2 linked regions of the Endozoicomonas sp. GU-1 genome follow. The protein of the gene in region 2 interacts with the protein of the main gene of each other region in a pairwise test. Links are inferred from orthologs where the notes say so. Each region holds a gene or a part of one and is shown on either strand. Other genes may lie near its edges. The genes, in order: gyrA and gyrB.

Region 1 (7,212 bases), 3.6 Mb from region 2 along the record:
TGTTGATGCCAATGCTGAGCTGGATTATCAGCTGGATTTCTTCAAGTTACATAAGATCGTCAAAAAAGATGACTATCAGGTTTGCACAGTTCCGGAGGCAACAATTGCCTTTGCGGCCGGATATCCGGAACTGATGATGGATCAGGATCTGCAATCTATCCCAAAAAGAGTCAACCGATTTTCAACCATGATTTTGCTGAAGAGGATTCTGGACAAACAAGGGGGGGTCATGACCACAAATGAGCTGGTAAAAATAATGAGCCACCCTGAGATTATGGCCATCCGTTGTGCACATCGTTTCATTGAGGCCTTAAGAGGTCACCCAGTAACTTTTAGCCTTGTAAATGAAGGCAATTTGTCTAGACAAATGCTTTGTTTGGCTGACGGAATTGCAAAGATCAAGATACCTGCTGACGCCATTGGTAATGCCCTTGGGGTGTCATTGCCAATAATCCAGAGCATTCTCAAGGAATCATTTGTTGATGAAGCCGACCATGATCAGATATACGAACTACTGCTTGCAGCAACTCATTGTCAGCCCGGGCTGCTGACTCCGGCACATATCTTATATGCTCTACGCGAAGCTGCAGGACCCAGACTGGAAGGAAAGTTAAATCGCTACATTGCAATTAACAGAAAGAAATTGTCTTTATTTCTGGAGCCCGGTTCTGAGCAGCCCCCTGCCATCAAACCACTCTATCGCCAGAATGATGACAGCTCTGTCACCACGACCAGTTCACTACCGCTAACCCCGGATTTTCTGCGTCGTTTACCATTGAGCCATAACTGGTTTTTGATTGGTTTAGCCATAGGATTACCCGTGGATGAGTTACGGGAAATGGACCAAAAGACCAGAGATAAAAATAATGAGGTTAAGCAAGCGAAGCAGAGCATTGCAGCCTGTTACCTGTCCCATAAACTTGCGGAACTGGGTAAGAGGGGCGTAGAAACAGGTCACCTCTTTCGGGTATTGCATAATTTGGATGATCAGATAGCACTGCATTATTTTCCGGAGCATCTGTCAGCTGCGCCTGAAAAAGAATTACCAGTGGACATTGCTAACGCCATGGAACAGGCACAATCTGCACTCAAGTTGCTCAACACAGTTGATCAAAAAGAGTTGGAAAAAATTCTGTCTGGTTACAATCGTTATAATCAGATGGAACTAGAGTTCTGGATATAGACCGGAAATGCCTCCCGTGGAAATCCCCAGGTAAGGCAGGTAGCAACCTGCCCTGCACTTTGACCGCCAAGCATATTCATTGTGCAGCGTGGTAGAAAAGTCAGCTTATAAGGCTCATCACCGGTCATGAGCCTTTGGATATTTAACCATCATCATCCCTGTCCGCTTAATACAACAACGATCAGAGAACACCCTTGGGGTAAGAACCAAGCACACGGAGGTCATTGGCACGCTCACCCAACTTCTCCAGCACCTTGCCAACGACAGGGTCATCCTGATGACCTTCAAAATCCACAAAAAACACATAGTTCCAGATTCCGGTTCTGGATGGGCGGGTCTCAACCCGTGTCAGGTCGATATTGTGAACATGGAAAGGCTCAAGAATCGCATGGAGCGCTCCCGGCTGGTTGCGCATGCTAATGACCACTGACGTCTTGTCATCACCACTGGGTGGAACCGGCTGATTGCCAATGATCAAAAACCGGGTTGAGTTATCTGGGCGGTCTTCAATTTTCTCGGCAATTTTTTCCAGACCATACATTTCTGCCGCCATATCACCGGCAATGGCCGCAGAATTCCACTCACCCTTGACCCGCTTCGCTGCTTCTGCGTTGGAGCTGACCGCCACCCGCTCGGCCATGGGCCAGTGGGAGTCCAGCCACTTGCGACACTGGGCAAACGACTGGGCATGGGAGTAGATGCGGGTAATATGATCCCGCCGGGTGTTTTCTGAAATCATCATGTGTTGATGGATGCGCAGTACCACTTCACCACAGATCTTCAGTGAAGAGTCCAGAAAGCTGTCCAGGGTATGACTGACCACACCTTCCGTGGAGTTTTCCACCGGCACCACACCATAGTGGACCGCACCGGCAGCCACTTCCCGGAATACCTCATCAATGGCCGCCATAGGCACGCAAACCGCAGAGTGGCCGAAGTGCTTCAGGGAAGCCTGCTGGGTAAATGTGCCTTCCGGCCCCAGAAAAGCCACCTTGACCGGATCTTCCAACGCCAGACAGGCAGACATGATTTCACGGAACAGACGGGCCATCTCTTCGTCATTCAAAGGCCCGTCATTTTTCTTCATGATATTACGAAGTACCTGAGCTTCGCGCTCAGGTCGGTAAAACACAGCAGAGGGGTCAGCTTCTGTTTTTACACGGGCCACTTCCTGGGCACATCGCGCACGTTCGCTGATCAGATCAAGGATTTGCTGATCCAGCGAATCAATTTGAATTCGCAACTGCCCCAACTTCTCTTCTGCCATTATCCATACCGCCGTTCAAATTCTTTCATGAAGTCAATAAGAGCATCCACATGCTGCTCTGGCACTGCATTATAGATACTTGCCCGCATACCGCCTACCGCCTTGTGCCCTTTCAGGTAACGAAAACCTGCCTGTTCGGACTCGGCAAGGAACGTTGCATCCAGTTCCGGGTTGATCAGTGTAAACGGCACATTCATGCGGGAGCGCCACTTTGGGTCCACCGGGTTCTGATAAAAACCGGAGCCATCAATCTGAGCGTACAGCTTGCTGGCCTTGCGCTCATTGAGCGCATTGATCGCTGCAAGCCCACCCTGTTTTTTCAGCCATTTAAAGACCAGACCGGCAAGGTACCAGGCAAAGGTTGGCGGCGTGTTGTACATGGAATCATTGCCCGCTTGCAGCTTATAGTCCAGCACCGCAGGACACATCAATGAACCGCGCTCCAACAGGTCTTCACGAACAATCACTACGGTAAGACCGGCCGGGCCAATATTCTTCTGGGCACCGGCATAAATAACACCAAACTTGCTGACATCCAGCGGGCCGGACAAGATATTGGAAGACATATCCGCCACCAGCGGCACATCACCGGTCTCCGGTATAAATGAAAACTCAAGACCACCGATGGTCTCATTGGGCGTGTAGTGCAAATAAGCGGCATCTTTACTTATCCGCCACTGGTCTTCGGCAGGCATCGCATTAAAGCCTCTGTCCTTGCCATCAGCAACAATATTCACATCCAGGTAGCGCTGGGCTTCTTTAATAGCTGACTGGGCCCAGTAACCACTGTTGACATAGTCAGCAAAAACCTTGTCTCCCTTAAGGTTCAATGGCACCGCCGCAAACTGCCCCCGGGCTCCCCCTTGCAGAAAAAGCACCTTGTAGTTATCAGGGATCATAAACAGATCACGCAGGTCTTTTTCGGCCCCATGGGCAACCGCGAGAAACTCCTTGCCCCGATGACTCACTTCCATTACCGAAGCGCCCACGTCCTGCCAGTTCATCATCTCATCCCGGGCCTGCTGCAGCACCTCATAGGGAATCGGTGCAGGTCCGGCTGAAAAGTTGTAAACCCGATTATCCAGCTGCGCCAGAACATCATTTACACCATCTGTTACACAAGGCTTCACAATGACTCCCTCGCCACTAAACGGCGGTTTACCCCGGGACAAACTCTCTGACTCCGGGTGAGTAACTGTATCATGATGAAAAACGCCAGCACTGGGCTGGCGTTTTTCAAACTATCAGGATTCTACCGTCCCTTCGCTGGCAATGGGATCATCCTGCCCTTCAGTCTCAAGCTCAGGCGCATCCACAGCCTCTGGCTCCTCAACACGGGCAACACCCACCAGTTTTTCACCGTCAGAGACACGGATCAGCGTAACCCCCTGGGTATTACGACTCAGTGAAGAGACGCCATCAACCCCGGTTCTCACCAGTGTTCCCTGGTCAGAAATCAGCATAATCTGCTCGCCGCTCTTCACCTGGATAGCACCCACGATTTCACCGTTGCGCTCCGTGCACTGCATGGAGATAACCCCCTGACCACCACGGCTGGTGAGTCGGAACTCATCAACGGCAGTGCGTTTACCGTAACCTTTGGCGCTGGCCGTCAGAATCTGGGTATCTTCCTCCGGAATAATCAGAGAGATAATCCGCTGACCTTCAGGCAGCTTCATACCACGGACACCACGGGCTGTCCGGCCCATGGCACGAACATCGGTCTCCTCAAAGCGAACCGCCTTACCACCGTTAGACAGCAGCATCACCTGCTTTTCTCCGGTAGTAATTTCAGCCCCCACCAGGGTATCCCCTTCATCCAGACCCAGGGCGATCAGGCCGGAGGAGCGTGGGCGGGCAAACTGCTCCAAAGGTGTCTTCTTCACCGTGCCATTGAGCGTCGCCATAAAGACAAAATGACCTTCGGTAAACTCTTCCACCGGCAGCATGGCGGTGATTTTCTCATTCTGCTCCAGCGGCAGAATATTAACGATCGGTCGACCACGGGAGGTTCTGCCCGCCTGGGGGATCTGATAGACCTTCAACCAGTAGACCTTACCCTTGCTGGAGAAGCAGAGGATCTGGGTATGGGTGTTAGCCACCAGCATATGCTCGACATAGTCCTCTTCCTTAACGGAAGCCGCTGACTTGCCACGACCACCTCGACGCTGTGCCTGATAGGTATCCAGGGGCGTGGTCTTGGCATAGCCACCGTGGGACAGGGTGACCACCATATCCTCTTCATCAATCAGGTCTTCAACCGTCAAGTCACGACGGGAGCTGGTGATCTCGGTACGACGCTCATCACCAAATTCATCCCGAACCTGCTCAAGCTCTTCCCGGATGACGGCACGCAGCTTCATTGGGTCACAGAGGATCAGAATCAGCTCGGCAATTTTCTCCAGCAGCTCACGGTATTCAGACAGCAGCTTCTCATGCTCAAGACCGGTCAGTCGGTGCAGTCGCATTTCCAGAATGGCCTGAGCCTGAACCGGAGACAGGTAATAAAGCCCATCCCTGAGACCATAAGCCTCAGGCAGATCATCTGGACGACAGGCATCGGCACCGGCACGCTCGGCCATCTCCATCATATGGCCGGGATTCCAACCCTTGGCGATCAGCTTTTCTTTCGCTTCCGCCGGTGTTGGCGAGTCCTTGATCAGCTGGATAACCGGATCAATGTTGGACAAAGCAACAGCCAGACCTTCCAGAATATGACCTCGCTCACGGGCCTTTCTCAGCTCATAAACGGTCCGGCGGGTGACCACCTCACGGCGGTGACGGATAAAGGCTTCCAGGAACTCTTTCAGGTTGAGCAGCTTGGGCTGACCGTCCACCAGAGCCACCAGGTTGATGCCAAAAACGGACTCAAGCTGGGTCTGGGCATACAGGTTATTGAGCACCACCTCGGCATTTTCACCACGGCGAAGCTCGATCACCACACGCAGGCCGTCTTTGTCAGACTCATCGCGCAGCTCGGAAATACCCTCAATCTTGCGGTCTTTCACCAGCTCGGCAATCTTCTCAATAAGGCGCGCCTTATTCAGCTGATAAGGGATCTCGGTAACAATAATGGTGCTTTTGTTTTTCTTTTCATCGTGCTCGATATCGGCCCTGGCACGAATGTAGATACGACCACGACCAGAGCGATAGGCCTGAAGGATACCAGCCCGACCATTGATAATCGCTGCGGTAGGGAAGTCAGGACCCGGGATGTACTCCATCAGGTCATCAACCGTCAGCGCTTCATCATCCAGCAGCGCCAGACAGCCATTCACCACCTCGGTCATATTGTGAGGCGGGATATTAGTGGCCATGCCCACCGCGATACCGGCCGAGCCATTCACCAGCAGGTTAGGGACACGGGTGGGTAAAACGGCAGGAATCTGCTCTGTGCCATCGTAGTTAGGCACATAGTCTACGGTTTCCTTGTCGAGATCCGCCAGCAACTGATGGGCGATCTTGTCCATCCGGATTTCCGTGTAACGCATCGCTGCGGCGGAGTCACCGTCAATGGAGCCGAAGTTGCCCTGACCATCAACCAGCATGTAGCGCAGGGAAAATGGCTGCGCCATCCGGACAATGGTGTCATAGACTGCAGAGTCGCCGTGGGGATGGTATTTACCGATCACATCCCCGACCACACGGGCAGATTTTTTGTAAGGTTTGTTCCAGTCGTTGCCCAGTTCGCTCATGGCGAACAGTACGCGCCGGTGCACGGGCTTGAGCCCGTCACGTACATCAGGCAGGGCACGACCAACGATGACACTCATGGCGTAGTCCAGATAGGACTGCTTGAGTTCATCTTCAATATTTACCGGGAGAATCTCTTTGGCAATTTCAGTCATGGAAACCCAGTCGTCCTTTTGCTTACGGCCAACAGATAGCGGTCAGCATCCATCCCAGTTCTGTGGACCAGGACACCGATAATAAAGTCTTATCCAAACAGAAAAAATGCTCTTTCCCAGAGCATCTCAATGGAATGATCGCCTAAGGTAATTGATTTTCAAAACCGCCATGTTACCACAATTCATGCCTTATCCGCGAGATGCATCAACCACTTTGGGAATATGTTTTTTGCCGGTCCATCAATGACACAGGGCAGACAACCGCTTTCAGGAAATCGCCAAAAAAGTACCAACTGGGTAAACCTGTGTTTTTTCCTGAACCGGACTAGATTTGAAGTAAGCACTGACGCTTGATACTTAAACTCAACAAAGGATTGTTACCATGCAGATAGGAGAAGAATTCCTCCGTGGAATGGGTATAGACCCGAATGTATATAACAAAGTTTCTGAGCACGTAGACTTGGCAGCTGCTTGTTCACGCAAAGTAAAGCAGGCATGGTTTGAGAATAAATGGTCTGTCGAAGCCAAAAACGAATTAAAGAACCTTGTCAATTATCTGGCTTCTGCAATCGACCATGGTACAGATGTAAAAGAGGATCTCAAAAAAGCACTTGCCGACCGTGCCCTTCAGAAGGCTGAGGCGGTAAGTAACAAAACAAAAGCAACTAAAACAGCACCTGCTGAAAAAAATGAGCCTGCCGTTGAAGCGACTAAACCGGTTAAACCAGGTAATCCCGGAAAGCTGGACCCCAGTCGTCTCGCCCCCTATGAAAAAAAAGCAGCACTGACTATTGACAGCCTGAACTTTTTTTATAAAACCAGGCCAGTTGAGGGGATTGATGGAGAGATTACAGGCGTACTGAAGTTCAATTTTTCACTCCCGGGCAACTCCAGAACTTAGCACTGTGGTCGGC
Region 2 (7,163 bases):
ACTTCAGAGAGTGCATTTATTCTGGTCAAAGCAAGGAAATTCCAGGGCTTTTGGCTAAAGCCATTGAGCATGGATGTAATGCAATAGAAAAAAGTCAATATCTCGATGCATCATCTTTTAGTCAGTTAGGGCACTGCCTTCGTATCGCAGCATTATTACCTGTTGAGAAAACACAGGATTTCTTTTCAAAAGATGAATTGAAAAACCTGGTTTCTCACTATTTTACCGAAGCTAACCAACTGCACCCTTACCGACAGGACCGGCTAAAAACTGAAGACTGGAGGAAAATAGAGCGTACTTTTTTAGCAAGGCTACATGCAGGACTTAAGACTGTCCGAGAATAATCTGGGTTCCGGAAAAATTCAGCCATAGGGAACCAGAGCCATATAAAGATGTCCTAAGGTTTCAAAGCAGTAAAAACAAGAGATGTTATGAACGTCACTAACGGTGTTTCATGCTCTATATGTCATGACGTAGCAAACTGTGAACTCATCCAACTGACCTGTGGGCATGTATATGGCCGATCATGTATGCGACTATGGTTAGGTACTTCTGACCAAAGGCACTGTCTGCTGTGTGCACAACCATTCACTGATTATGATTTGCAGCGGATAAATTATGTTCCGTTGTCTGAACGTGTGGTTGCTGTTTCGACCGCAGCCACTAGCATTTTTAAACAACATTGCCCGCAAGTTATTTTGCGTGGCTTATATATACTCACGTCTGCAACACGTGTGGCTTGTGCCGGGCTTCTTATAGGTTATATTTTCACTGCTGATAAAGATTTCCAGGCTGAACTCTTAGACGCTTTGCCGAATGCCATTGGTCATACTTTGGCCACTTATGTGACTGTCTGCACTATCCTGGCTCTCGGTTCTGCTGTTGGTTCTTTCGGATCTGCGGGGGGAGTTTCTAAAGTTTTCGGAACGGCTGTCGGGATGACTTCCGGAGCTTTAACATCGGCTTGTGCCTGTGACATATATGGCGATACCAATGGCATCCGGTTCCCCACCACACTTCGCAACGCAATTATAGCTTTAGGGGGGGTCATTGCCGGTGCCAGTGCCTTTACCGCCTATGGTATAAAACCGATCAACCGTTAGACGGGGCTGAACACCCGGCAGATTATGACCCTCCCACAACTCCAAACAACCGGTATAACTGTGGTTTTTTTATTCCATATATTTTTCAACAAGCTGAATCATAATATGGATTGCCTTGATATGGACCTCCTGAATCCGATCCGCATAACCAAAGTGAGGCACACGAATTTCAACATCCGCCATCCCCGCCATCTGGCCGCCATCTTTGCCTGAGAGCAGAATAACCTTCATCCCTTTTGTTCTGGCCGCTGCTACCGCCTTGATAATATTCCCGGAATTACCACTGGTGCTGATGCCAAGCAGTACGTCCCCTTCCCTGCCTACCGCTTCAACGTAACGTGAGAAGACATACTCATAACCAAAGTCGTTGGATACACAGGAGATATGACTGGGATCGGAAATAGCAATAGCCGGATAGCCAAGACGGTTTTCACGGAAACGTCCGGTCAACTCCTCAGCAAAGTGCATGGCGTCACAGTGGGAGCCGCCATTACCACAGGACAGAACCTTGCCACCGGCTTTAAAGCTTTCAGACAATAACCTGGCAGCAAGATCAATGGATTCAAGATTGGCGTCATCATCCAGGAATCGGCTCAGTACAACCCTCGCCTCTTCCAACTCCTGTCGAATCATTGCTTTACATTCTGGAGACATTAGCAGAGCACCTGAGAATCAAAAAAGAAAAAAGTGCCGGTTAAAACCGGCACTACTGAATTGGATTAAATATCGAGATTGGCAACATTCAATGCATTGCTTTCGATAAACTCTCTGCGGGGTTCGACATGATCCCCCATCAGCGTATTGAAGATCTGGTCAGCGGCAATCGCGTCTTCAATGGTGACCTTCAGCATTCTGCGGACATCCGGATCCATGGTGGTTTCCCGCAACTGTTCCGGATTCATCTCACCCAGCCCCTTATAGCGCTGGATATAGTGTCGTTTGGTGGATTCGCTCATCAGCCATTCCAGAGCTTCTTCAAAGGACGATACATCCTTTTTGCGCTCCCCTTTCTGAATAAAGGCACCTTCTTCGATAAGCCCCTGCAGTTTATTACCGAGAGAAACCATCTTTCCGTAGTTGGCAGAAGAGAAGAAGTCAGCATTCCAGCGATAGTGACTATCAATACCGTGGGCAATAACCGTTACCTTGGGCAGCCAGACATTGAGCTCCCGGTCTTCCTCTACAGAGAAAGTCATGGTACTACCTGCGGCTTTCAGTTTATCAATTCTTTCACTCAGCTGGGCTACCCAGGACTCCATTGTGCTCTTGTCAGCCAGACTCTCTGCTGTGACTTCTGGCATGTAGATCATTTCACGAAGCACTGCAACTGGATAAATACGAGACAGCTTATCAGCCAACTTATGGACACCTCTGAACTCTTTTACCAGGCTTTCAAGTGGCTGGTCACTGATCCCTGGTGCATTATCGTTAACATGCAGGCTGGCATTTTCAAGTGCAGATTGAGTCAGATAAGCATCCAATGCAACATCATCTTTCAGGTATTGCTCCTGTTTGCCACGCTTAACCTTGTACAATGGCGGCTGGGCAATGTAGATGTAGCCATTCTCAATCAGCTCAGGCATCTGACGGAAGAAGAAGGTCAACAGCAGTGTACGGATGTGCGATCCATCCACATCCGCATCGGTCATGATAATGATGTTATGGTAGCGGAGTTTTTCAATATTGAACTCCGTACGACCAATGCCACACCCCAGGGCTGTAATCAGGGTTCCGACTTCCTGGGAGGAGAGCATCTTGTCAAAGCGGGCTTTCTCAACATTCAGGATCTTACCCTTAAGCGGCAGGATCGCCTGAGTCTTCCGGTAACGCCCCTGCTTGGCTGACCCACCCGCTGAGTCACCCTCCACGATGAAGAGTTCAGACAGCGCCGGGTCTTTCTCCTGGCAGTCCGCCAGTTTGCCGGGCAAGCCGGCAATGTCCAGGGCACCTTTACGGCGGGTCATTTCACGGGCCTTGCGGGCCGCTTCACGGGCCCTGGCAGCATCCAGCATCTTACCGACAACCGCTTTGGCTTCCTGGGGGTTTTCTACCAGGTAGTCCGCCAGGTATTTGCCCATCTCCTGCTCTACCGCGGTTTTTACCTCGGAGGACACCAGCTTGTCTTTGGTCTGGGAAGAGAATTTAGGGTCCGGCACTTTGACAGAGATGATTGCCGTCAGACCTTCCCGGGCATCATCACCGGAGGTGGCCACCTTGGCCGTCTTCTGGAAACCTTCCCGTTCGATATAGCCATTCAGGCTTCGGGTCAGCGCCGCACGGAAGCCCGCCAGGTGTGTTCCACCATCGCGCTGGGGGATGTTATTGGTAAAGCAGAATACCCCTTCCTGGAAGCTGTCATTCCACTGCATGGCCACTTCCACACCAATACCGTCTTCCCGGGTCATGTCAAAGTGGAAGACTTTATTGATGGTGGTTTTATTCTGGTTCAGATGTTCCACAAAGGCCTTCAGACCACCATCGTATTTGAAGTCATCAACCTTGCCGGTGCGCTCATCCGTCAGCTGGATATAGACCCCCGAATTCAGGAACGAAAGTTCACGCAGGCGCTTGGCCAGAATGTCATAACTGAACTGAATATTTGAGAAGGTCTCCGGGGAAGGAATAAAGTGCAGTTCCGTCCCGGTAACGTCCGTTTCACCAATCACCTTTAACGGCTCTTCCGGAACCCCTTGATGGTACACCTGCTGATGAACCTTACCATGGCGGCGGATGGTCAGTTTCAGCTGGCTGGACAAGGCATTAACCACTGACACACCCACACCGTGCAAACCGCCGGAAACCTTATAGGTGTTGTCATCAAATTTACCACCGGCATGAAGCACCGTCATGATGACTTCAGCGGCAGAAACGCCCTCTTCCTCATGAATATCCACAGGGATACCACGGCCATTATCCTTAACCGTGATGGACTCATCCGGGTGAATAATGACCGAAATCTTGTCACAGTGACCCGCCAGCGCCTCATCGATGGAGTTATCAACCACCTCAAACACCATGTGGTGCAGACCGGTACCATCATCGGTATCACCAATGTACATCCCCGGGCGCTTGCGGACAGCATCCAGGCCCTTGAGGACCTTAATATTGGATGCGTCGTAGTTTTGTTCACTCATGCTCTATCTCCAAAGACTCAGCCCGGCGAATACTTTGCTGACCAGGGTTCTCATGTGATGTAACAGTAACCTGCCCATGTTTCACGTGAAACATTTTCAATTCCGTTTCAGGCAACCAGCAATGTTCCAGTGCCTCCTTCTCAACACAGGTGATGAAGGTCTGGCAGTTCATTTTTTGAAACAATCGACAAAGCTTCTGTCGATTAGGGGTATCCAGTTCTGATGGCAGGTCATCGACCAGGAAGATGCACTGTTTGTCTTGCAGCTCTTTGTATAGAAAGCCCTGAGCAAGTTTCAGTGCACAGACCACCAGTTTTAATTGACCTCGTGAGAGGATATCAACCGCACTGCCTTTGCCCATCCGAATCCTTAAATCTGCCCGTTGCGGCCCGGCATGGGTATAGCCCGATTGGACATCTCGTGCCAGTCCGCTACTGAGTACTTCATGCAGCTCTCTCTCCCTATCCCAGCCTCGGTAATATTGGATAGAAAGATTATCCAGATCGGCCAATTCCGAAAGCACCTCATTGAAGACGGGCGTCAGTCTCTCGATATAGTCGCCGCGTAACACGTCGATGGCATTGGCCGCTTTGGCAAACTCTATGTTCCACGAAGTCAATTCAGAACCGTTTATTCTACCATGACGGAGCAGACTGTTCCGCTGTTTCAGTGCCTTCTGCATGCGTTTCCATAGCGGGAAAAAGTCATGATGTTTCACGTGAAACACGCCCCAATCAATAAAGTTCCTTCGCAGCTTTGGGGAGCCTTCAAGCAAACGGAAGGTGTCCGGATTAATCACCTGTAAGGGCAGTAACCTGGCCAGCTCAGAAGTGGACTTCAGGTTCTCTCCGGACACCCGTATCTGCAGTGTTTCATCCCGCAGGTTTCTGGAAACACCTACCGGTATGGATCCCGATGACACACCGATTCGACCAAACACCGTACAGACCTCGGCATCACGATTGATCACCGGTTTAATTCGGGAGGTCCGAAACGATCGGGCAACCCCGAGAAGATGTATGGCCTCAAGCACGCTGGTTTTACCACTGCCATTGAGCCCGTAGAGCACGTTTACAGAAGGGGAAGGGGTAAGCGAAACAGAGGAGAGGTTTCTAATATCGGTTATGGAGAGCTGTTGAATCATATTCTGTTTATTTCCGAACCTGAGTAGCCCGGAAGCCGGATCAGGGCGAGTGTCTGATGCCACCACATCAGACACTGACTACTTCTGCCGACAGGCTGTTACAGCCTCATAGGCATAACAACATAGGTGGAGTCACCAGACTCAGACTCCTCAAGCAGCGCACTGCTGTTCGGGTCGGAGAGGGTCATCTTGATGGCCTCACCAGACAACACAGAAAGCACATCCAACAGGTAGCTGACGTTAAACCCGATCTCCATGGAGTCACCATGATAAGCCAGGCTCAACTCTTCTTCGGCTTCTTCCTGCTCCGGGTTGTTAGCCATTACCTTAAGCTGGCCATCGGAAAGAATCAGGCGGATACCCCGGTATTTCTCATTGGACAGAATAGACGCACGCTGGAATGTCTGACGCAGTTCCTGGCGATCACCAATAATGATCTTGTTGCCGCCTTTCGGGATTACGCGCTCATAGTCTGGGAATTTGCCGTCCACCAGTTTGGAGGTGAACATAAAGTCGCCGGTTTTGGCTCTGATATGATTCGCTCCCAGGGTAATATGAACGCTCTCTTCCCCTTCGGTGAGCAGACGTGCCATCTCAAGAATACCTTTACGGGGCACGATGACCTGATGCTTGTCCTGCTGGTTGATATCGGCTTCCACGCTGCACATGGCCAGACGATGACCATCGGTAGCCACCGCACGAAGACAGTTCTGGCTGACTTCCAGCAGCATGCCGTTCAGGTAGTAACGGACATCCTGCTGGGCCATGGCAAAGCCGGTACGGTCAATCAGGCGACGAAGACGTGACTGACCAATGGTAAAGGATACCGATCCGGCCTCCTCTTCAATACTGGGAAACTCATTGGCTGGCAGCGTGGAGAGGGTAAACCGGGACCGGCCAGCCTTGACCTTGACCTTCAGATCATCCTGATGCACTTCAATCAGAGTGTTTTCAGGCAGGGACTTACAGATATCCATCAGCTTTCTGGCCGGTACCGTAATCTCTCCGACTTGGGCAACATCTTCCAGAGCGACACGGCCAACCAGTTCGACTTCCAGGTCAGTACCGGTTAACGAGAGCTGGTTTCCATCGACTACCATCAACACATTGGACAATACCGGCAGCGTCTGTCTGCGCTCAACCACACCTGCAACCAGCTGAAGTGGCTTAAGCAATGCTTCCCGATTAATGGTAAATTTCATCGCTTTCCTTTCTCTTGATATAAAAAGGTATTCACCTTTTTATGAGGTTGAATAAGGTGGAATTAACTTGTCAGTGAGCGCAACAGGTTTTTGTAATCGCTTTTGATCTCGTTATCCACTTCGACCAGTTCTTTTACTTTACGGCAAGCGTGAAGAACGGTGGTATGATCACGTCCGCCGTAGGCATCACCAATCTCGGGTAAACTATGACTGGTCAACTCTTTAGAGAGAGCCATGGCGATTTGCCTTGGCCTTGCCACAGAACGGCTGCGACGCTTGGAAAGAATATCCGCCACTTTGATCTTGTAGTACTCGGCAACCGTCCTCTGGATATTATCTATACTGACCTGTTTGTCCTGTAAAGCCAACAGGTCTTTCAGGGACTCGCGGATCAGATCAATATCAATACGGCGCCCCATAAAGTGCGCACTGGCGATCACCCGCTTCAGGGCACCTTCGAGTTCACGCACATTGGAACGGATTCTCTGGGCAATAAAGAAGGCGGCTTCAGGGGGCAGTTCTACTTTCTGCTGTTCTGCCTTTTTCATCAGAATGGCAACGCGGGTTTCCAGTTCGGGCG

What was found.
Region 1: the proteins of gyrB (region 2) and gyrA interact in binary tests that used the Escherichia coli proteins (3 or more experiments, as listed by UniProt). The link is inferred for Endozoicomonas sp. GU-1 from one-to-one orthologs.

Annotation. Positions count from the first base shown.
Region 1 is NZ_CP114771.1:174,120-181,331, reverse strand. What follows is about bases 3,495-6,650. They hold gyrA (DNA gyrase subunit A), read right to left. Parts: upstream 6,299-6,650; coding sequence 3,695-6,298; downstream 3,495-3,694. Other genes in these bases: serC (3-phosphoserine/phosphohydroxythreonine transaminase), read right to left, coding at 3,495-3,580. Also shown: O3276_RS00860 (hypothetical protein), read left to right, coding at 134-1,183; pheA (prephenate dehydratase), read right to left, coding at 1,365-2,450; more of serC, read right to left, coding at 2,450-3,494; O3276_RS00840 (hypothetical protein), read left to right, coding at 6,681-7,199. UniProt on the Escherichia coli protein: A type II topoisomerase that negatively supercoils closed circular double-stranded (ds) DNA in an ATP-dependent manner to maintain chromosomes in an underwound state.
Region 2 is NZ_CP114771.1:3,733,820-3,740,982, reverse strand. The notes cover bases 1,531-4,637. They hold gyrB (DNA topoisomerase (ATP-hydrolyzing) subunit B), read right to left. Parts: upstream 4,238-4,637; coding sequence 1,823-4,237; downstream 1,531-1,822. Other genes in these bases: recF (DNA replication/repair protein RecF), read right to left, coding at 4,230-4,637; lpcA (D-sedoheptulose 7-phosphate isomerase), read right to left, coding at 1,531-1,757. In the rest of the region: O3276_RS15655 (tetratricopeptide repeat protein), read left to right, coding at 1-344; O3276_RS15650 (RING finger protein), read left to right, coding at 432-1,103; more of lpcA, read right to left, coding at 1,173-1,530; more of recF, read right to left, coding at 4,638-5,456; dnaN (DNA polymerase III subunit beta), read right to left, coding at 5,480-6,583; chromosomal replication initiator protein DnaA, read right to left, coding at 6,646-7,163. UniProt on the Escherichia coli protein: DNA gyrase negatively supercoils closed circular double-stranded DNA in an ATP-dependent manner to maintain chromosomes in an underwound state.